DNA from 2 places in the Pseudomonas sp. ASL9 genome. Region 1 is predicted to be linked to the other one. Evidence: predicted binding sites of a transcription regulator. Region 1 holds the regulator's gene; the other holds the start of a gene.

Evidence for each region. Region 1 encodes sigma-54, which starts transcription at its own class of promoters, with help from an activator protein. Its sites were predicted from a motif close to ANTGGCATNNANNTTGCTNT; they were not measured.
Region 2: a site for sigma-54 is predicted at 4,484-4,503, ahead of AC1ME2_RS03270 (sigma 54-interacting transcriptional regulator). Genes of this name have one in related genera too.

Annotation. Positions count from the first base shown of each region.
Region 1 covers NZ_CM155277.1:3,866,133-3,875,285, forward strand. Annotated here, with positions in the region: gene AC1ME2_RS17895 (carbon-nitrogen hydrolase family protein) at 1-526, shown strand, start outside; gene tldD (metalloprotease TldD) at 529-1,968, shown strand; gene yjgA (ribosome biogenesis factor YjgA) at 2,019-2,540, opposite strand; gene pmbA (metalloprotease PmbA) at 2,648-3,994, shown strand; gene AC1ME2_RS17915 (HPr family phosphocarrier protein) at 4,296-4,568, opposite strand; gene rapZ (RNase adapter RapZ) at 4,585-5,442, opposite strand; gene ptsN (PTS IIA-like nitrogen regulatory protein PtsN) at 5,445-5,906, opposite strand; gene hpf (ribosome hibernation-promoting factor, HPF/YfiA family) at 5,919-6,227, opposite strand; gene AC1ME2_RS17935 (RNA polymerase factor sigma-54) at 6,308-7,798, opposite strand; gene lptB (LPS export ABC transporter ATP-binding protein) at 7,985-8,710, opposite strand; gene lptA (lipopolysaccharide transport periplasmic protein LptA) at 8,710-9,153, opposite strand, start outside.
Region 2 covers NZ_CM155277.1:711,328-720,480, forward strand. Annotated here, with positions in the region: gene dmpP (phenol 2-monooxygenase reductase component DmpP) at 1-647, opposite strand, end outside; gene AC1ME2_RS03245 (phenol hydroxylase subunit P4) at 658-1,017, opposite strand; gene AC1ME2_RS03250 (aromatic/alkene/methane monooxygenase hydroxylase/oxygenase subunit alpha) at 1,088-2,641, opposite strand; gene AC1ME2_RS03255 (MmoB/DmpM family protein) at 2,652-2,924, opposite strand; gene AC1ME2_RS03260 (aromatic/alkene monooxygenase hydroxylase subunit beta) at 2,921-3,922, opposite strand; gene AC1ME2_RS03265 (phenol hydroxylase subunit) at 3,969-4,238, opposite strand; gene AC1ME2_RS03270 (sigma 54-interacting transcriptional regulator) at 4,644-6,335, shown strand; partial or broken gene AC1ME2_RS03275 (ATP-binding protein) at 6,608-6,787, opposite strand; gene ltrA (group II intron reverse transcriptase/maturase) at 7,059-8,297, opposite strand; gene AC1ME2_RS03285 (hypothetical protein) at 8,774-8,968, opposite strand.

The DNA of each region.
Region 1 (9,153 bases):
AGTGGCGCGCTATGACAAGCTACATTTGTTCGATGTGGACGTTGCCGACAACCGTGGTCGTTACCGGGAGTCTGATGTTTACGCCCATGGTGACAAGGTGGTGGTCGCCGATACGCCGGTGGGGCGTCTGGGTTTGAGCGTGTGTTACGACCTGCGCTTTCCCGAGTTGTACAGCGCGCTGCGTGAAGCGGGCGCGCAATTGATCACTGCACCGTCGGCCTTCACGGCCGTCACCGGCGCTGCGCATTGGGACATCCTGATCCGGGCGCGTGCGATAGAGACCCAGTGCTATGTGCTGGCGGCGGCGCAGGGTGGCATGCACCCTGGCTCACGGGAAACATACGGGCATGCCGCGATCATCGACCCTTGGGGGCGCGTGCTGGCTGAGCAAGCCCAGGGCGAAGCGGTGCTGCTGGCCGAACGTGATAGCGATGAACAGGCGTCCATACGGGCGCGGATGCCGGTGTCCAGTCACCGGCGATTTTTTTCGCAGGACGCGTTGCGGCCTGCGCACACTTCGGAGTGAATATGAGCGACTTGTCCTCTGTCAGCGAACACCTTTTAGCGCCCGGCGGCCTGAGCCTCGACAGCTTGCAGTCGGTGCTGGGCGAGCTGGCCGGCCCCGGGATCGACGCGGCTGACCTGTATTTTCAGGGGCAGATTTCCGAGTCATGGTCGCTGGAAGACGGCATCGTCAAGGAAGGCAGTTTCAACCTCGATCAAGGCGTCGGTGTCCGTGCGCAATCGGGTGAGAAAACCGGCTTTGCCTACAGCAATGCGATTACTCCTGAAGCATTGAGCCTTGCAGCACGCGCTGCACGTTCGATCTCCCGTGCCGGGCAGGAAGGCCGGGTGCAGGCATTCACCACTCAGGATGTGGCCCAGTTGTATGCGCCAGACAACCCGCTGGAAGTGATGACGCGTGCGGAAAAGGTCGAACTGCTCAAGCGTGTCGACGTTGCCACGCGTGCGTTGGATTCACGTATTCAGCAGGTCACGGTCAGTATGGCTGGGGTCTGGGAGCGGATTCTGATTGCCTCCACCGATGGCAGTCTTGCGGCGGATGTGCGTCCACTGGTGCGCTTTAACGTCAGCGTCATCGTCGAGCAGAATGGTCGACGCGAACGGGGCGGTCATGGTGGTGGCGGGCGTACCGATTACCGGTACTTCCTGGCGGATGACCGTGCCATGGGCTATGCCCGTGAAGCGCTACGTCAGGCGCTGGTGAATCTCGAAGCGATCCCTGCACCTGCCGGGACGTTGCCGGTGGTGCTCGGTTCTGGCTGGTCCGGGGTGCTGTTGCACGAAGCGGTTGGTCATGGTCTGGAAGGCGATTTCAACCGCAAAGGCAGCTCGGCTTATAGCGGGCGCATGGGTGAAATGGTGGCGTCCAAGCTGTGCACGATTGTCGATGACGGCACGTTGCCTGGCCGTCGAGGCTCGTTGACCGTGGACGATGAGGGCACGCCAACCGAATGCACCACCTTGATCGAAAACGGCGTACTCAAGGGTTACATGCAGGACAAGCTCAACGCTCGGTTGATGGGTGTGGCGCGTACCGGTAATGGTCGTCGTGAGTCCTACGCGCACCTGCCGATGCCGCGCATGACCAACACGTACATGCTTGCCGGACAAAGCGACCCTGAGGAAATCATCGCCTCGGTGAAGAGGGGCATTTACTGCGCCAACCTTGGCGGCGGTCAGGTGGACATCACCAGCGGCAAATTCGTGTTTTCGACCAGCGAAGCTTATTTGATCGAAGACGGCAAAATCACCACGCCGGTCAAAGGTGCGACCTTGATCGGCAACGGGCCTGAAGCCATGAGTCGAGTGTCGATGGTCGGTAACGATCTGACGCTGGACAGCGGCGTGGGCACCTGCGGCAAAGACGGTCAGTCAGTGCCAGTAGGCGTCGGCCAGCCGACGTTGAAGATCGATGCGATTACCGTGGGTGGCACGGGTTCCTGAATGACAGCACCGAATGAATCGCAGGGTGCGATTCATTCGGTGCATGAACACTAGCGCAGACCGCGCTTGATATCGTCCAGGTCGCGGATGTACTTGAACAGTTTACGGCTGGCAGCAGGTGGCTTGCTTTGCGCAAGCTCATGCTGGGCCTGGCGTATAAACGAACGCAGTTGCTGGCGATCCGCTTCCGGATAGTCACCGACAAACTTCTCGAGTACATCGTCGGTGCCTGTGATCAAGCGATCACGCCAGCGTTCCAGACCGTGAAAACGTTCGTTGTATTGGCGAGTGGAGGCATCAAGTTGATCAAGCAACACCAGAATGGCGTCCAGGTCTTGATCGCGCATCAGTTTGCCGATGAACAGGATATGCCGTTTACGCGCAATGTTTGCGGTGTGCTTGGGCGCTTCAGCCAAGGCCCGGCGCAAGGCGTCGGTCAAGGGCAGCTTCGCCAGCAGGTCAGGCTTGAGTGTTGTCAGGCGCTCGCCAAGGTCAACCAGAGCATGGAGCTCGCGTTTGACCTGGGTTTTGCTTTTACCCTCATCGAGGGAGTCGTCGTAAGAATCAACCATGGGGGCAGTCCGATAAGAAACGCCGCCATGATAACCAGTCGGGGGCCGCTTGTCCGGCCCGGTCGGTATTCGGCCTGTGCCGAAAGCAGAATTTGATGGAGAAAGTCATGAGTACATCTCAAAGCGTCGGCCCGCAAGCCTTGCCAGCACTGCAAGAGCAGGTGGAGCAAATTATCGCCGAAGCCAAGCGTCAGGGCGCCAGCGCCTGTGAAGTGGCGGTGTCTCTGGAGCAGGGCCTGTCGACCTCGGTTCGCCAGCGTGAAGTGGAAACCGTCGAGTTCAACCGCGATCAGGGCTTTGGTATCACCTTGTATGTCGGTCAGCGCAAAGGCTCGGCCAGCACCTCCGCCAGCGGCGCTGACGCTATTCGCGAAACCGTCGCCGCCGCGTTGGCGATTGCCAAACACACCTCCGAAGACGAATGCTCCGGCCTCGCCGATGCCGCGCTGATGGCTAAAGAGCGGCCGGACTTTGACCTGTTCCACGCGTGGGATATCACCCCGGAACAAGCCATCGAGCGCGCCTTGACCTGTGAAGCGGCGGCGTTCGATGCGGACAGCCGGATCAAGAATGCCGATGGCACCACGCTCAGCACCCACCAGGGTTGCCGCGTTTATGGCAACAGCCACGGTTTTATCGGCGGCTATGCCTCGACACGCCACAGCTTGAGCTGCGTGATGATTGCCGAGGGCGAAGGGCAGATGCAGCGCGACTACTGGTACGACGTGAGTCGCCAGGGCGAGTTGCTGGCGGATCCGCAAAGCATTGGTCGTCGCGCGGCACAACGAGCGGCCGGCCGCTTGGGCGCACGCCCGGTACCGACGTGTGAAGTGCCAGTGTTGTTCGCTGCAGAATTGGCGGGTGGTTTGTTCGGCCATTTTCTGTCTGCCATTTCCGGCGGCAACCTGTATCGCAAATCGTCGTTTCTGGAAGGGGCGATGGGCCAGCGTCTGTTCCCTGAATGGCTGACCCTAGACGAGCGGCCACATCTGATGGGTGCCATGGGCAGTTCGGCGTTCGACGGTGATGGTTTGGCAACCTACGCCAAGCCGTTCGTGGAGAACGGTGATTTGGTGTCGTATGTCCTTGGCACTTACTCGGGTCGCAAGCTGGGGCTGCCAAGCACAGCCAACTCTGGCGGCGTGCATAACCTCTTCGTTACCCATGGCGTGGAAGATCAGGCTGCGTTATTGCGCCGTATGGGTCGCGGTTTGCTGGTCACTGAGTTGATGGGCAGCGGTTTGAATATGGTGACCGGCGACTACTCTCGCGGCGCGGCGGGCTTTTGGGTCGAGAACGGCGAAATCCAGTTTCCGGTTCAAGAAGTCACCATCGCAGGCAACCTGCGCGACATGTTCAAACAGATCGTCGCCATCGGCAGCGACCTCGAACTGCGCAGCAATATCCGCACGGGTTCGGTTTTGATCGAACGTATGACGGTCGCGGGTAGCTGATCCATCTGGACGCGCCGAAACGCTTGTAGGCCCGCGCGCCTACAAGCAAGCATCCCAGCAACACACAAAACACCTGTAGGAGCTGCCGGAGGCTGCGATAAGGCCGGAACGGCCTTCATGAATTCCGATGCCGCGACCGTTCGTCTGACGCGTCCCCGGGGGTGATCGCAGCCTTCGGCAGCTCCTACAAGGGATTTGTGATCGACATATTTCCCAGTGGGAGCGAAATCAGTCGAAGACGATTTGTTGGGCGGAGGAAAAACGGATGAACGACCGACGTTGAGCCAGGCGCTCAATCCGGTCACTCGCCCTCATCAAACCGGTTGTTGATCAGCTCGATCAAACCGTCGAGCGCCGCCTGGTCGTCTTCACCTTCGGTGTGCAGGTGAATGTCGGTGCCTTTTCCTGCAGCCAACATCATTACGGCCATGATGCTTTTGCCGTCGACCATACTGTCGGGGGCACGACCGACTCTGATCTGGCAGGGGAATTTTCCTGCGACACCGACGAATTTGGCGGCCGCACGCGCGTGCAAGCCCAGCTTGTTGATGATAGTGATTTGACGAGCGGGCATCGCGATGAAGATCCTTTCAGCTGAGGTCGCGGTGGCGGACCTGAACGTTCTTGAGTGATTGTTGCAGGACGTGGCCCAGGCGCTCGGTCAGATAGACAGAACGGTGGTGCCCGCCAGTGCAGCCAATGGCAATAGTGACGTAGGCGCGGTTGCTGGCAGCAAAGCGTGGCAACCATTTGTTCAAGTAGGCGTAGATGTCCTGGAACATCTCTTCAACATCCGGCTGCGCCGCCAAATAATCGGCCACGGGCTGGTCTAGCCCTGAGAGCTCACGCAGTTCCGGCTTCCAATAAGGGTTGGGCAAGCAGCGCACATCGAATACCAGGTCAGCGTCCACCGGCATGCCGCGCTTGAAGCCAAACGATTCAACCAGAAACGCAGTGCCGGGCTCTGGCTTGTTCAACAGGCGCAGTTTGAGCATGTCGCGGAGCTGGTAGAGGTTCAGGTGCGTGGTGTTGATTTTCAAGTCGGCCAGATCAATGATCGGGCCGAGCAGGGTGCTTTCATCGCGTATCGCTTCGGCAAGCGAGCGGTCGGCGCTGCTCAGAGGATGGCGGCGACGGGTTTCCGAGAAGCGTTTGAGCAGGGTTTCCTCATCGGCGTCCAGGTACAGCACATCGCACTGGATATGGCGGCTGCGGACCTCTTCGAGCAACTCCGGGAAGCGTGACAGATGGCTCGGCAGATTGCGCGCGTCGATGGATACGGCGACCAGCGGCTGAGCCAGTTCTGTATGAATCAGCGCGCGTTCAGCCAGCTCCGGGAGCAGGCCCGCAGGCAGGTTATCGATGCAATAGAAGCCGTTGTCTTCCAGCACATCAAGAGCGGTGCTCTTGCCGGAGCCGGATCGGCCGCTGACGATTATCATGCGCATCATTAATGGCCGTTCTGCACGTCCAGCACCACCTGATAAAGCGCTTCGCCGCTTTTGGCACTGCGTAGACGGTCGCGCACATCCGCGCGGTCAAGCATGCTGGCGATCTGGCGCAGCAGCTCCAGGTGTTCGTCGGTGGCAGCCTCTGGGACCAGCAGCACAAAAAGCAGGTCCACAGGTATACCGTCGATGGCTTCAAAATCGACGCAGGTATCGAGGTGTAAAAGGGCACTGATGGGCGTCGGACAACCCGTCAGCCTACAGTGCGGAATGGCGATACCATTACCAAAACCGGTCGAGCCGAGTTTTTCACGGGCGAGCAGGCTCGTGAGCACCAAATCCTGATTCAGCTCAGTTTCACTGGCGATCAATTTGGCGATGTGTTCAAAGACATTTTTTTTACTGCTGCTCGGCACGTTCACGAGTGAACGGCCGGCAGTCAGGATATTTTCGAGTCGAATCATGGGTTGGGAGTGTTAGCGAGCTGTCGCACCTTTTAAGATGTTCTGCTGCTTTTCCTTATATTTGAGCAATTGTCGGTCTAGCTTGTCAGTGAGTAGATCGATTGCCGCATACATGTCGTCATGTTCTGCGTTGGCGACCACCTCTCCACCGTGGATGTGCAGCGTGGCTTCGATCTTCTGTTTCAGTTTCTCGACCGCCATCGTTACCTGCACATTGGTAATTTTGTCAAAGTGCCCTTCGAGTTTCTTGAGTTTGAGCTCGATGTATTCGCGCAGGGGCTTGGTCACTTCCAGCTGATGTCCACTGATGTTGACTTGCATACAACTTCTCCTTCGTTGCCAGTGCATAAAGAGGCAGGCTTGAATACCTGCCACTGGAACGCTATGGCATGCGCCCGTTATCACATCAATCGCTTACGTTCGCTTGAAGGTGCTATCCCAAGTGATTCGCGGTATTTAGCGACGGTACGACGGGCTACCTGAATGCCTTGTGCCTCCAGTAAACCAGCGATCTTGCTGTCACTCAACGGCTTTTTCTGATTTTCCGCAGCAACCAGTTTTTTGATGATCGCGCGAATGGCTGTGGAGGAACACTCGCCGCCCTCAGAGGTGCTTACGTGACTGGAAAAGAAATATTTCAGTTCGTAGATACCGCGCGGGGTATGCATGAATTTTTGCGTGGTCACCCGTGAAATCGTCGACTCGTGCATGCCGACCGCTTCGGCGATGTCATGCAGAACCAGTGGTTTCATTGCCTCGTCGCCGTACTCGAGGAAGCCGCGTTGGTGCTCGACGATCTGCGTGGCCACTTTCATAAGCGTTTCATTGCGGCTCTGCAGGCTTTTGATGAACCAGCGTGCCTCCTGCAACTGATTGCGCATGAACGTGTTGTCAGCGCTGGTATCGGCCCTGCGGACGAACCCTGCGTACTGAGGGTTGACCCGTAGACGGGGCACGGACTCTTGATTGAGCTCTACCAGCCAGCGTTCATTGTCTTTACGCACGATCACGTCGGGCACAACGTATTCTGCCTCGCTGGATTCGATCTGCGAGCCTGGACGCGGGTTCAGGCTCTGCACCAGTTCAATGACCTGGCGCAGCTCATCTTCCTTGAGTTTCATGCGCCGCATCAGTTGGCCGTAGTCACGGCTGCCGAGCAGGTCGATGAAGTCACAGACCAGGCGCTGTGCTTCGGCCAGCCAGCGAGTTTTCGCAGGCAGCTGACGCAATTGCAGCGACAGGCATTCGCTCAGGTTGCGGGCGCCGATGCCTGCGGGTTCGAATTGCTGGATCCGGTGCAGAACCGCTTCGATTTCATCCAGCTCGACATCCATTTCCGGATCGAAGGCATCGAGGATTTCCTCAAGCGACTCGTCCAGATAACCCTGATTGTTGATGCAGTCGATCAGCGTGACGGCGATCAACCGATCGGTATCGGACATGGGTGCCAGATTCAATTGCCACAGCAGATGGCTTTGCAGGCTTTCGCCGGCCGATGTGCGGGTGGTGAAGTCCCACTCGTCATCATCGTTGCTGGGCAGACTGCTGGCGCTGGTCTGGTACACGTCATCCCAGGCGGTGTCGACTGGCAGTTCGTTGGGAATACGGTCGTTCCAGTCGCCCTCTTCCAGGTTGTCCACCGTCGGGGCAGCTTCCTGGTAGGTGGGTTCCTGAACGTCAGGATTAGGTTTCTCTATGTTGTCGGCCAACGGATCAGCGTTGTCGAAGTCGTCACCTTCCTCCTGGCGTTCCAGCATAGGGTTGGACTCCAACGCTTCCTGGATTTCCTGTTGCAGGTCCAGGGTCGACAGTTGGAGGAGGCGGATGGCCTGTTGCAGCTGCGGTGTCATCGTCAGCTGCTGGCCCATTCTCAGGACTAGCGATGGTTTCATGGCAGGGGCTTAACACCTTATTCGCCGGCGCACATGCGCCATCCACTACAGGGCGCCGAAGCGCCAACTTAAGCAAATTATATGCCTGAAACCTAAGTGTTTGCCTAGGGTGTGCTGACAATTAATGTTTTTGTCAGCGCTAAACCCTAGTGTCCGCCGCCTATGGAGAGCGAAACAGCGCAGAACTTACAGGCGGAATTCATGGCCGAGGTAAACCTCTTTAACCAGTTGGTTGGCCAGAATGGTTGCTGAATCACCTTCAGCGATCAGTTGCCCATCGTTGACGATATAAGCGGTTTCACAAATATCCAGGGTGTCACGAACGTTGTGATCGGTGATCAGTACGCCGATGCCCTTGGCTTTCAGGTGATAGATGATCTGCTTGATATCGCCAACCGAAATCGGGTCGACACCGGCGAACGGCTCATCAAGCAGGATGAATTTGGGCGAGGTCGCCAACGCGCGAGCGATTTCCACGCGGCGGCGTTCACCACCGGACAGGCTCATGCCCAGGTTGTCTCGGATGTGGCTGATGTGGAACTCTTGCAGCAGGCTTTCCAGCTCCTTGCGGCGTGCCGTGCGGTCGAGCTCCTTGCGGGTCTCGAGGATCGCCATGATGTTGTCGGCAACCGACAGTTTGCGGAAAATCGAAGCTTCCTGCGGCAGATAGCCAATTCCGGCGCGTGCGCGACCGTGCATCGGCTGGTGGCTGACGTCCAGGTCGTCGATCAATACACGGCCTTGATCGGCCTGGACCAGGCCCACAATCATGTAGAAACAGGTGGTCTTGCCGGCACCGTTAGGGCCAAGCAGGCCCACGATCTGTCCGCTCTCGATGGACAGGCTGACATCGCGCACGACCTGACGGCCCTTATAGCTTTTAGCCAGATGCTGGGCTTTCAGCGTAGCCATTAAGGGGCCTTCTGGGGTTCGGGTTTGTTTTTCGGCTGGATGACCATGTCGATCCTTGGGCGTGGCGCAGTCACCTTGGTGCCGTTGGCTCGACCGGCATTGACGACTTGTTTCACCGTGTCATAGACGATTTTCTCGCCTTCGGACGTGTTGCCGTCGTTGATGACCTTGGCCTTGTCGATCAGGATGATTCGATTCAGCGCGGCGAAGTACTGAATGGTCACGCCGTACGCTTGAACAATAGGCTTGTTGATGTCGGGTTTCTGTTCGTAGTAAGCAAGATTGCCAACAGCGGTGACCACGTCGATCTCGCCTGCGGGCGTGCGTGTGATGGTCACGGTGTTGCCGGTGATTTTCATCGAGCCTTGGGTGATGATAACGGTGCCTTTGTAGACGGCAACACCCTGCTTGTCATCGAGCTGCGCATCGTCAGACTGGACATG
Region 2 (9,153 bases), 2.9 Mb from region 1:
CCAGAACCACCGGAGATAAAAATCAAGGCGCCTGCTTGGGAGTCGCGGACAAAGAACTGACCATAGGGCCCGGACAGCTCCACCGGATCGCCGACTTTCAGCTGATTGTGGATAAAGCCGGTGGCTACCCCGCCCTCGACCAGGCGCACATGAAGCTCTATCTCGTCGGCCTTGCTCGGCGGGTTGGCCAGGGAGAAAGCGCGAGTACCGTCTATACCCGGCAGGACCAGGTTGACGTATTGCCCGGCCTGGAACGGCAGAGGCCGATCTAGTCGGATGTGCACGCCCTTGATGGTTGGAGAGAGATCGACGATGGCACTGATCACCCCGTGGTAATCCGCTACCGGATGGCCGAGGAAGTCCGGATCCGCATCGACGTCGGCCTCAATCACTAGGTCGGAGAGTGGTATGGCGCAGCAGGCTAAAACCTTGCGTTCGTCACGTTCAATGTCCATCAGTGCGAATGGAGAGGCCGCGCCGATATCCACCTCTCCCTCGACCACTTGCACTTTGCAGGTGGCGCAGGTCCCATGCCCGCAGGCGAACGGCAGCCAGACACCTTGACGCAGGGCCGCCTGAAGAATGGTCTGGCCCTCCTCCACTTCGATGACTTCACCGGTCGGTTCAATAGTGACGTTGTAACTCATAGCACACCTCTCAGCAGCAAGAACCCTGGATACCGGACAGGCCTGGTGTGCTCAGGCGCAGCAGACTCTTGTGATCAACGCCGTTGGCCTCCAGGCTCGCGGCATGGTCTGGGGTTAGACGCTCGCCATTGAGGGTCCAGACGGCCGCTGAAAAATCGACTCTGGCGCTGTCCGGATGGGCTTTGATCGCGTCCTTGAGCACCTGGTCGATGAACTCGGAAAAGGTCATTGTCGGGGCAACGAGAAAGGCAAAGGGCGAACAGAAAATCAGGTGCTTTTCCCAATAGACGTAGAGCAGCTGCATCCCATTGAAATTGGCTTGCAGGTCGCGCGGCGTGGAGCTGTATTCGCTGATGGCGTTAACAGTCATGAGTTGACCCTCTTGTTCTTGGAATAGGGGAGTCAGGGGCGGCAGCGCCACCCCTAACCGGGGCAATGCATTAGGCAGCGTCGAGCTTGCTGTCCGCTCCGGCGGGTGCTTGCGGGGTGCCAAGTTTCTTCCAGGCCAGCCAGCGCAGATACTCGGGCGAGCCGACGTACTCGAGATTGTCCACACCGGTTTTCAGGTGGTAGTACTTCTCAACCACGGTTTTTACGTCGCTGCCCTCGCAGTTGCCCTGGTAAATCTGGTGCACCGGCAGCCAGGCCTGGACGTACTTCTCCGGTTCGAACTGGAAGATGTCGAGGCAGCCATCCGAGCAGAAGTGATAGCGCTCGCCTTCATGCACGATCTGCCGGTGGCTGAGCATGGTTGGGTCGTCCGGCTCGGTGAACAGCGGCGGCACCTGGCATACCTGGCACAACAGCGGCAGGGTATGGTTATAGAAACGCTCGCCCTTGGCATGCTGTTGCTGCCAGTGATCAAAACGCGGACGGTAGTATTTATCGAAAGTATCCGGGTATTTTTCCGCGAGCCATTGCTGCTCTTCCTCGCTGGGAATCCAGGTGTGGAAGTTGGTGGCCTGGCTGTACTGGTAGAAGGTCGACCAGATCTGGTGGGTGATGTGTTCCTTGCCGATATTTGCCTGTTCCTGGTACTTAGGCGGACGGATACCGTAGCGCTCAAGATCCTTGAACAATGCGCCGCCGTTCTGCTCGTAATAGACTTCCCAGGCTTCGGCCCAAGACATCACTTTGTTCGGCAACATATAGTCCATCATCATGCCGACCAGACTGAGCAGGCGGTAACCGCGCCAAAACCACTTATCGATCCAGCGCTGGATGATCGGCACATTGTCTTCGTGCTGTTCAAGCATGAACTTGATCACTTCCAGGCCCAGGGTCATGTGCCGCGCTTCGTCCGACTGCGCGGAAAAACCGAAGGTGACCGTGGCCATATCGCCGTTGTAGGCGGCACCGGACATGAACGGTATAAATAGCAGGTTGGTCAGCACGTACTCGAAAGAGAACGAAATGGCAGTAAGGAATTCAAACGGACCGGCCGAGCGCGCGTCGTCAAAGAACGACTTGGGCACCGAGAGGAACCACAGCCGGTCATGCATGTGACCGAAGTCATGCAGGCCGTTGAAGTGCTTGTTGTAGTGGCTCATCGCGTGAATCTGCGTCTGCACGTGGCGCAGCTCGTCGATCGCCTGCATCTGACAGGCGACTCGCGCACCTGCACCGCTGAACTGCCGACCGGCTCGTGAGTAACCCTGGAAGGCACCGTATTCCAGTGGCGAAACGCCGGCGAGGAAAAGCTTCAGGGCATTTACGTAACGCGCATCGGAGATGTTCTGGTGGCCGTTGTTCTGAGCGAAGGCGTCGAAGATCGCATAGAGCTTCTTTTCCTTCTCCGCCTGGTATTTCCAGTATGCATCCATGGTCAGGCGAAACGGATCTTCCCACTTGTCCCAGTCGATGATCTTGATGCCTTCGAAATCTTCGTCGGGAAAAATGTCAGCCTTCTTCTGATAGCTCGGCTCCCAGGCCATGTCACGGGTCAGGTACTGGTACTTATCTTTCAGGCTGAGTTTTTTCTTCTGCGTAGTCATGGTCTGCCTCCTAGTTCTTCCACTCGAGGACGAAGCTGTCGTCGTCCTCTGCCACGTTGCCGCCAATGCTGATCACGTCGGTCAGCATTTCCTGGACATCCCATTCGCGACCGATTTTTGCTTCCACCGTCGCGCGGCGAATCTCCAGGCGCTTCTCGGCCTGGACGCGGATCATCGCCGGCATGTGCTGAACCTCGGCGTGAGGGTTGTCCTCGGTAATGGCGTCGACCAGGTAGCGGGCATTATCGTTGTCCTGAAATACGATGAAGGCGAGCTGTTTCATGCCGGCACTCCTTGGCTGCGCAGACCGAGTTTTTGCAGGCGCACGGCTAACGCGGCGCGGACCTCATCGAGGGCGGCCTGGCCGGTAGCCTCTTCGGCCCATGGTTGCAGGGCGGCATAGGCACGTGGTTCCCACACATCTACCCAGGCCTGGATCAGTTCCCGGTTGCCTGCACTTTCGGCCAGCACCACCTTGAGCATGGCGTCGACCCAGCGGATGCTTTCGGCGTACCAGTCGCGCATGAATTCGGTCAGCATCGACACGTCCCCCGCACCTTCTTCGCCCAATTGCTGGTCGAATCGCTGGTACATCAGCGGATAGCTCATACCATCTAACAGCAGGTTCTGCGCCAGGGTCAGCTCAAACCAATCCTTAATCACCAGACTGTCTTCGACGTAGCGGCGGAGGCCTTGCCAGATAGGGTCATCCATCCAATAACCCTTGGCTTGATCCAGCACACCACCGCTGCCCTCACCGACCAGCAGGCCAATACGCGATAGGTACTGGCCAATCCCCAGGCGATCCATGGCCTGATAGATATGCATCTGGGTCATGGTGGCTGCGATACAGTCGCCAGCAATACCGCTGTTGTTCATGTTGGCGCCCATCTCGGCATGCCGCAGTGGCACTAAGTAGCGCAGGATCTTGTTCTTCAGTGCCTCGGGTAGGCGACTCAGAAGGCCGCGTTTCTCACAGAAGCCATAGGCATGTTCGGTGGCTTCTTGCATCCGCGCGCGGGTCTGCACATAGACACCGTAGTAGTACTGGCGCGGATCGGTGACCGCGTGCCAATCGACCATGCGAATCGCCGTGCGGCTAGGATCGTTGAGTTGGCGCTGAGGGTCCCACAGAGGTCGGTAGTGGAAGTTTGTGGTCGCCTCTATGTCGTAGCTAGCTTCCTGATAACGGCTCGCTGGCTTATCACCAAAGCGGCGTTGCAAGTGGGCATAGGTATGGCGGAGAGGCTCCGTCGTAGTCGTTTTGATTTCTATGTTCATATCAACCGTACCGTCTTGTTGTTGTGTGTCCGGCTATCGCTTGTGTTTAACGTCGGTCGCTCGCTACGCGTCGTCCGATATCACCAAAGCGCCACTTGGCCATGTCTTCATCCACTGCCCGGCACATCGCTGCATCCATCTGCACTACACGGTTGTGCTGGCAGAATGTTTTGAAGGCCTCGTGCGGCAGTACCAGTTCAACGAACAGTTCCGGATGACCGATGGCGAAGTCGAATTCGACGAACCGAGCATCAGGCTCGCTGCGAATCCGGATAAAGCGGGTCATCTGATCGAAGGGGATAACAGAGGCATTCATCGCGGCAGAGTCCTGGCTAGTTGCTGGCATGAGATCCAGAGCAAAGCCTGTGCCACTTGCGTGAATAATCATGCAACACACTGTTTTATAAGCACTTAAAAGTATTTTTCGGAGTGCTAAAAGATGAGAATGGACAAGCGCCTCTTCGGGCGTCTACGCGCTTTTTTCAGCATTTGATGAATCGCTTCGAAGCACTTAATCAAATGCTGAAGACAGAACACGACTCAGTGCCTTCTTCCTGCTGGGTTAGCATTTGATTTGACTTTCATCTGCCAAAAAGCAGAAATGGTGAATGACGTTGTGCCTATTCCGGTCGAAAAAACCAATGGGCGTCCCCGCTGAATCGCCGGCTGCCCAGACACGTCAGGTGCTTCAGCTTCCTAACAATAAATATGGGACATCCGCATGCCGATTCACCATAAACCCGAAGTTCAATATGCAGATATCAAGGACCTTTCGGGACTCATCCATTTCCAGAGTACAGAAGGCAAAATTTGGCTGGGTGAGCAACGTATGCTGCTCTTACAGGTGTCCGCGATGGCTAACTTCCGCCGGGAGATGGTCAACACCCTGGGCATTGAAAGGGCGAAGGGCTTTTTTCTACGTTTGGGCTATCAATCCGGACTGAAGGACGCTGAACTGGCCCGCAAGCTTCGCCCCAACGCCAGCGAATACAATATATTTCTCGCTGGCCCCCAGTTGCACTCACTCAAAGGGCTGGTCAAAGTGCGCCCCATTGAAGTCGTTATCGACAAGGAAAGCGGACGCTTTTACGTCGAGGTGGAGTGGATTGACTCCTTTGAGGTGGAAATCTCTCAGACCGGGCTAGAAGAGATGCAGGACCCAGCGTGCTGGACTCTGGTCGGTTACGCATGCGCTTATTCCTCGGCATTCATGGGTCGCGAAATCATCTTCAAGGAGGTCAGTTGCCGCAGCTGCGGTGGTGACAAATGCCGCGTCATTGGCAAGCCTGCCGAAGAGTGGGAAGACGCGGAGAGCTTCAAGCAGTACTTCAAGAGCGACCCGATCATCGAGGAACTCTACGAACTGCAATCTCAATTGATGTCTCTGCGAACCAATCTTGACAAGCAGGAGGGCCAGTACTACGGCATTGGTCAGACCCCGGCTTACCAGAGCGTGCGCACCATGATGGAAAAAGCCGCCCAAGGCAAAGTCTCGGTGCTGCTACTTGGAGAGACTGGAGTTGGTAAGGAAGTCATCGCACGCAGTGTTCATTTACGCAGCAAGCGCGCCACCGAGCCCTTCATCGCGGTGAACTGCGCAGCGATTCCCCCGGACCTGATCGAATCAGAGCTTTTCGGTGTGGAAAAAGGTGCCTTCACCGGGGCCAACCAATCTCGAATGGGCCGCTTTGAGCGGGCTAACAAGGGCACCATTTTCCTCGACGAAGTGATTGAGCTAAGCCCCCGCGCACAGGCCAGTCTCCTACGCGTACTGCAAGAGGGCGAGTTGGAACGGGTTGGCGACAATCACACACGCCAAATTGATGTGCGGGTAATCGCCGCTACCCACGAAGACCTGGCAGAGGCGGTCAAGGCCGGACGTTTCCGCGCCGACTTGTACTACCGGCTCAATGTTTTTCCGGTATCGATTCCGGCTCTGCGTGAACGCCGCGAGGACATCCCACTATTGGCCGAGCACTTCCTCCGGCGTTTTCACCAGGAGTATGCAAAAAAGACCTTAGGCCTATCCGACAAGGCCTTGGAGGCTTGCCTGCATTACGACTGGCCGGGCAATATTCGCGAACTGGAGAACGTCATCGAGCGCGGCATCATCCTCACCGAACCCAATGAAAGCATCAGCGTACTGGCGCTGTTCCCACGGCCGCCTGACGAGTCACAGATCGCCAGCGAAAGGGTCTCATCGGAGGGCGTGCTGATCCAACCGGGAAATAGCGAGGGCAGCTGGATCAGCCAGTTGTTGGCTAGCGGCCTGAGCCTCGATCAGATTGAGGAAAGCCTGATACAAGAGGCTATGCGGCAGGCTAAGCAGAACGTCTCCGGGGCCGCACGCCTACTTGGTCTAAGCCGACCTGCTTTAGACTATCGCCTGAAAAAAATCGGCATTGAAGGCTAGGGTCCGCTGTCGTTTCAGCACAAGCCGCATTGCTGCGTAAAATCTCGTCGGGCTAGCTCCGGCAATGCTCGACGAACTGGGTGTATCGGTGTTCGGCCGGTCGGGATGAGCAGATCAGGGCGGCCAGAGCATCGTTCCAGAACGATTCGGCTTTTAGAACCAGCCCTTTGCGGATTCCACGCCATCCGGCCACTCATTCCACCAACATCCGGCCACCTGTTCCACGCTTATCCGGCCGGGCAGTCGGAGCGCAGCGACGCAGGTTTGTATTGTTAGTCTGAAGTACCCGCTGTCGTCAATTTCGTCGAGCGTCTGCGCATTGATTCGCCCTTCAGTTCGAGGCGGTAAGCGTTGTGCACCAACCGGTCGAGGATTGCATCAGCCAAGGTCGGATCGCCGATCAGCTCGTGCCACTTGTCCACCGACATCTGGCTGGTCACCAGCGTTGAACGTGGCTTGCTTCCGACTAGCCTCGTAGCGACGGCCTCCCGCGACCAAGTCGCGCCTTGAGCACTCAAAACCGCCATTAAGCGTAACCTGCGCGACCCCATGACTTAGCGCTATGACAGGTCAGTCCGTCTGACTCGATACTGGTGAAACCTGAACAGCTCCTCTCTGATTTTTTGCTGCGATTCACCCTCTATTGCAACCGAACACATGGCATCGATTGCATACCGCACGACGATCATCTCGCCGTGTGCGGCAGTTTGGTCCATCTCCCGACTAGCCGATCAGCAGCCGGATTTTATCGACCAGCGCATTCATCGTTTGAGCAGTGCTGAAGTAGCCTGTTTCTGCACTGTTCATGCAAGCAAGCCCAAATAGATTGTCTTCAAACCCCATCTCTTGGTAAGCAGTCCAAAACACTTGTAAATGGTTGTCGTCGTAGTGATCCGCGTAGTCACCTTTAATCAGTGGCATGTACTTGAATAGCTCGGATAGCGATGTCGGGATCTCCTTGAGCGTTGCTCTCATACGCTTGCCGATGGTCACGCGCCCAACCACGAACATACCGCTCTTGGTTTGATCACAGAAATGCGTGAACCCGAGAAAGTCGAACGTTTCGGGCTTTCCTTCTCCACGCTTCTTGCGATCTTCGACCGCGAACCAGCCAAACCGCAGCAAACGTGTTTTCTCTGGGTGTAGAGTCAGGTTGAACTGAGCCAGTCGAACTTCCAACGCATGGCGAAAACTCCGTGAATCTTCATGTTTTTCAAACCCTAGCACGCTATCGTCTGCGTACCGCACGGCAATCATCTCACCCTGTGCCGTACGCCCACGCCATTGCCTGACCCACAGATCCATCACGTAGTGCAGGTAGATATTGGCTAGTAGCGGTGAAATAGGCGCACCTTGTGGTGTGCCCTGCTTCGCAGGAATTCGCTTTCCGTTTTCAAGAACACCTGTACGCAACCATCGGGCTATCAACGCTAACACCCGTCTATCCGCAATTCGGTGTTGCAGGAAGCACATCATCCACTCGTGATCGATGGTGTCAAAGAGCGCACGAATATCCACGTCCAATACCCAGCGCACACGAGAGTCTTGTATTCCTACCGATAAAGCGTCCAATGCATCGTGTTGCCCTCGACCAGGGCGAAACCCATACGAAAGTCCGAGAAAGTTCTGCTCATAAATCGCATTGAGCACTTGTACGACTGCAGCCTGGACGATCTTGTCCTCCAAGGCGGTCACGCCCAGCGGCCGCTCGCTACCGTCTGCCTTGGGGATGTACACCCGCCGGACAGGTTTGGCTCGATAACGACCACTGTGCACGTTGTCGTGCAGGACTTTCAGCTTTGCAAGCAGATATTGCTCGTACTCTCGCCACGATAGGCCGTCCACACCACTGGCCGCATCTCGCTTGAGATTGTAGAAACTCTCGCGCAACAGCTCGACCGTTACGTGGTGCAGCAGGCTCGTGAACTTGACCCGGCGATCCCGCCGGGCTGCTTGACGCACAACGAGCAACCCCGACAACGCACTTGTCCGGCTCTGAGTCCGGGATGCGGAAGGCTGTTCACTGTTCCCCTTGGCTAACTCCCTTTCCTCCATTACCTCCGCTGAGCCAAGCTCATTGTTCGGCAACTTCTTAGGTACTACGGAATTATCCGACTTCTCATACGCGTAACGGCAGACGTTTGGCTTGTGGCCTTTCCTGCCCCGTCTGGCTTGTCACGACCAGACACGGATGAGATCTCCCAGCTTCCGTGCAGTTGACTTCCCAGCATGCTCAGGGTCTACGACCGCGCAGGGCGTGAAACATGACTTGCGATTATCGTCATGCACACTGTGGCCTTCCGCTTCGGTTAACAGCGTCGGCGCCCCAAACTCATGATTTCGCGGCTCAATGGCTGGCCTGCTAGTTTCCCCTGCCAACACTTCACCGTGCATAGGAGTTTCACCCTCAGCCTCTCGCAGAACCGTACGTGAGCCTCTCAACTCATACGGCTCCCGTTGCCCGGTCGAAACTCATTTCCATAAACATGCCAGTGCACGAACAACGATGGACAGGCTTTCTTCATCCGGTTGAGCCAATCAACACTGCGGCGCTTGTGCCCCGCCAGTGGTTTGTACTTCTGACGGGCCCAACGTTGCAGCTTCAAATCAAAATGACTGAAGACCTTGCGCATTGCTCGAAGTTCTCCGCCGTCAGCGCACACCACACGCCAATGGCTAGCGCGACTTCCGCAACCCACCCAGCGCCTAGTTCACCTATGCGCTCAGGGCTTGGCTGATAACCTTCGTGAAAGGTAAGCCTCCAGCCCCGCCACCTGTGATCTGATCCTGTCTTCTGAGATGTTGTGGTTTTCAAGGG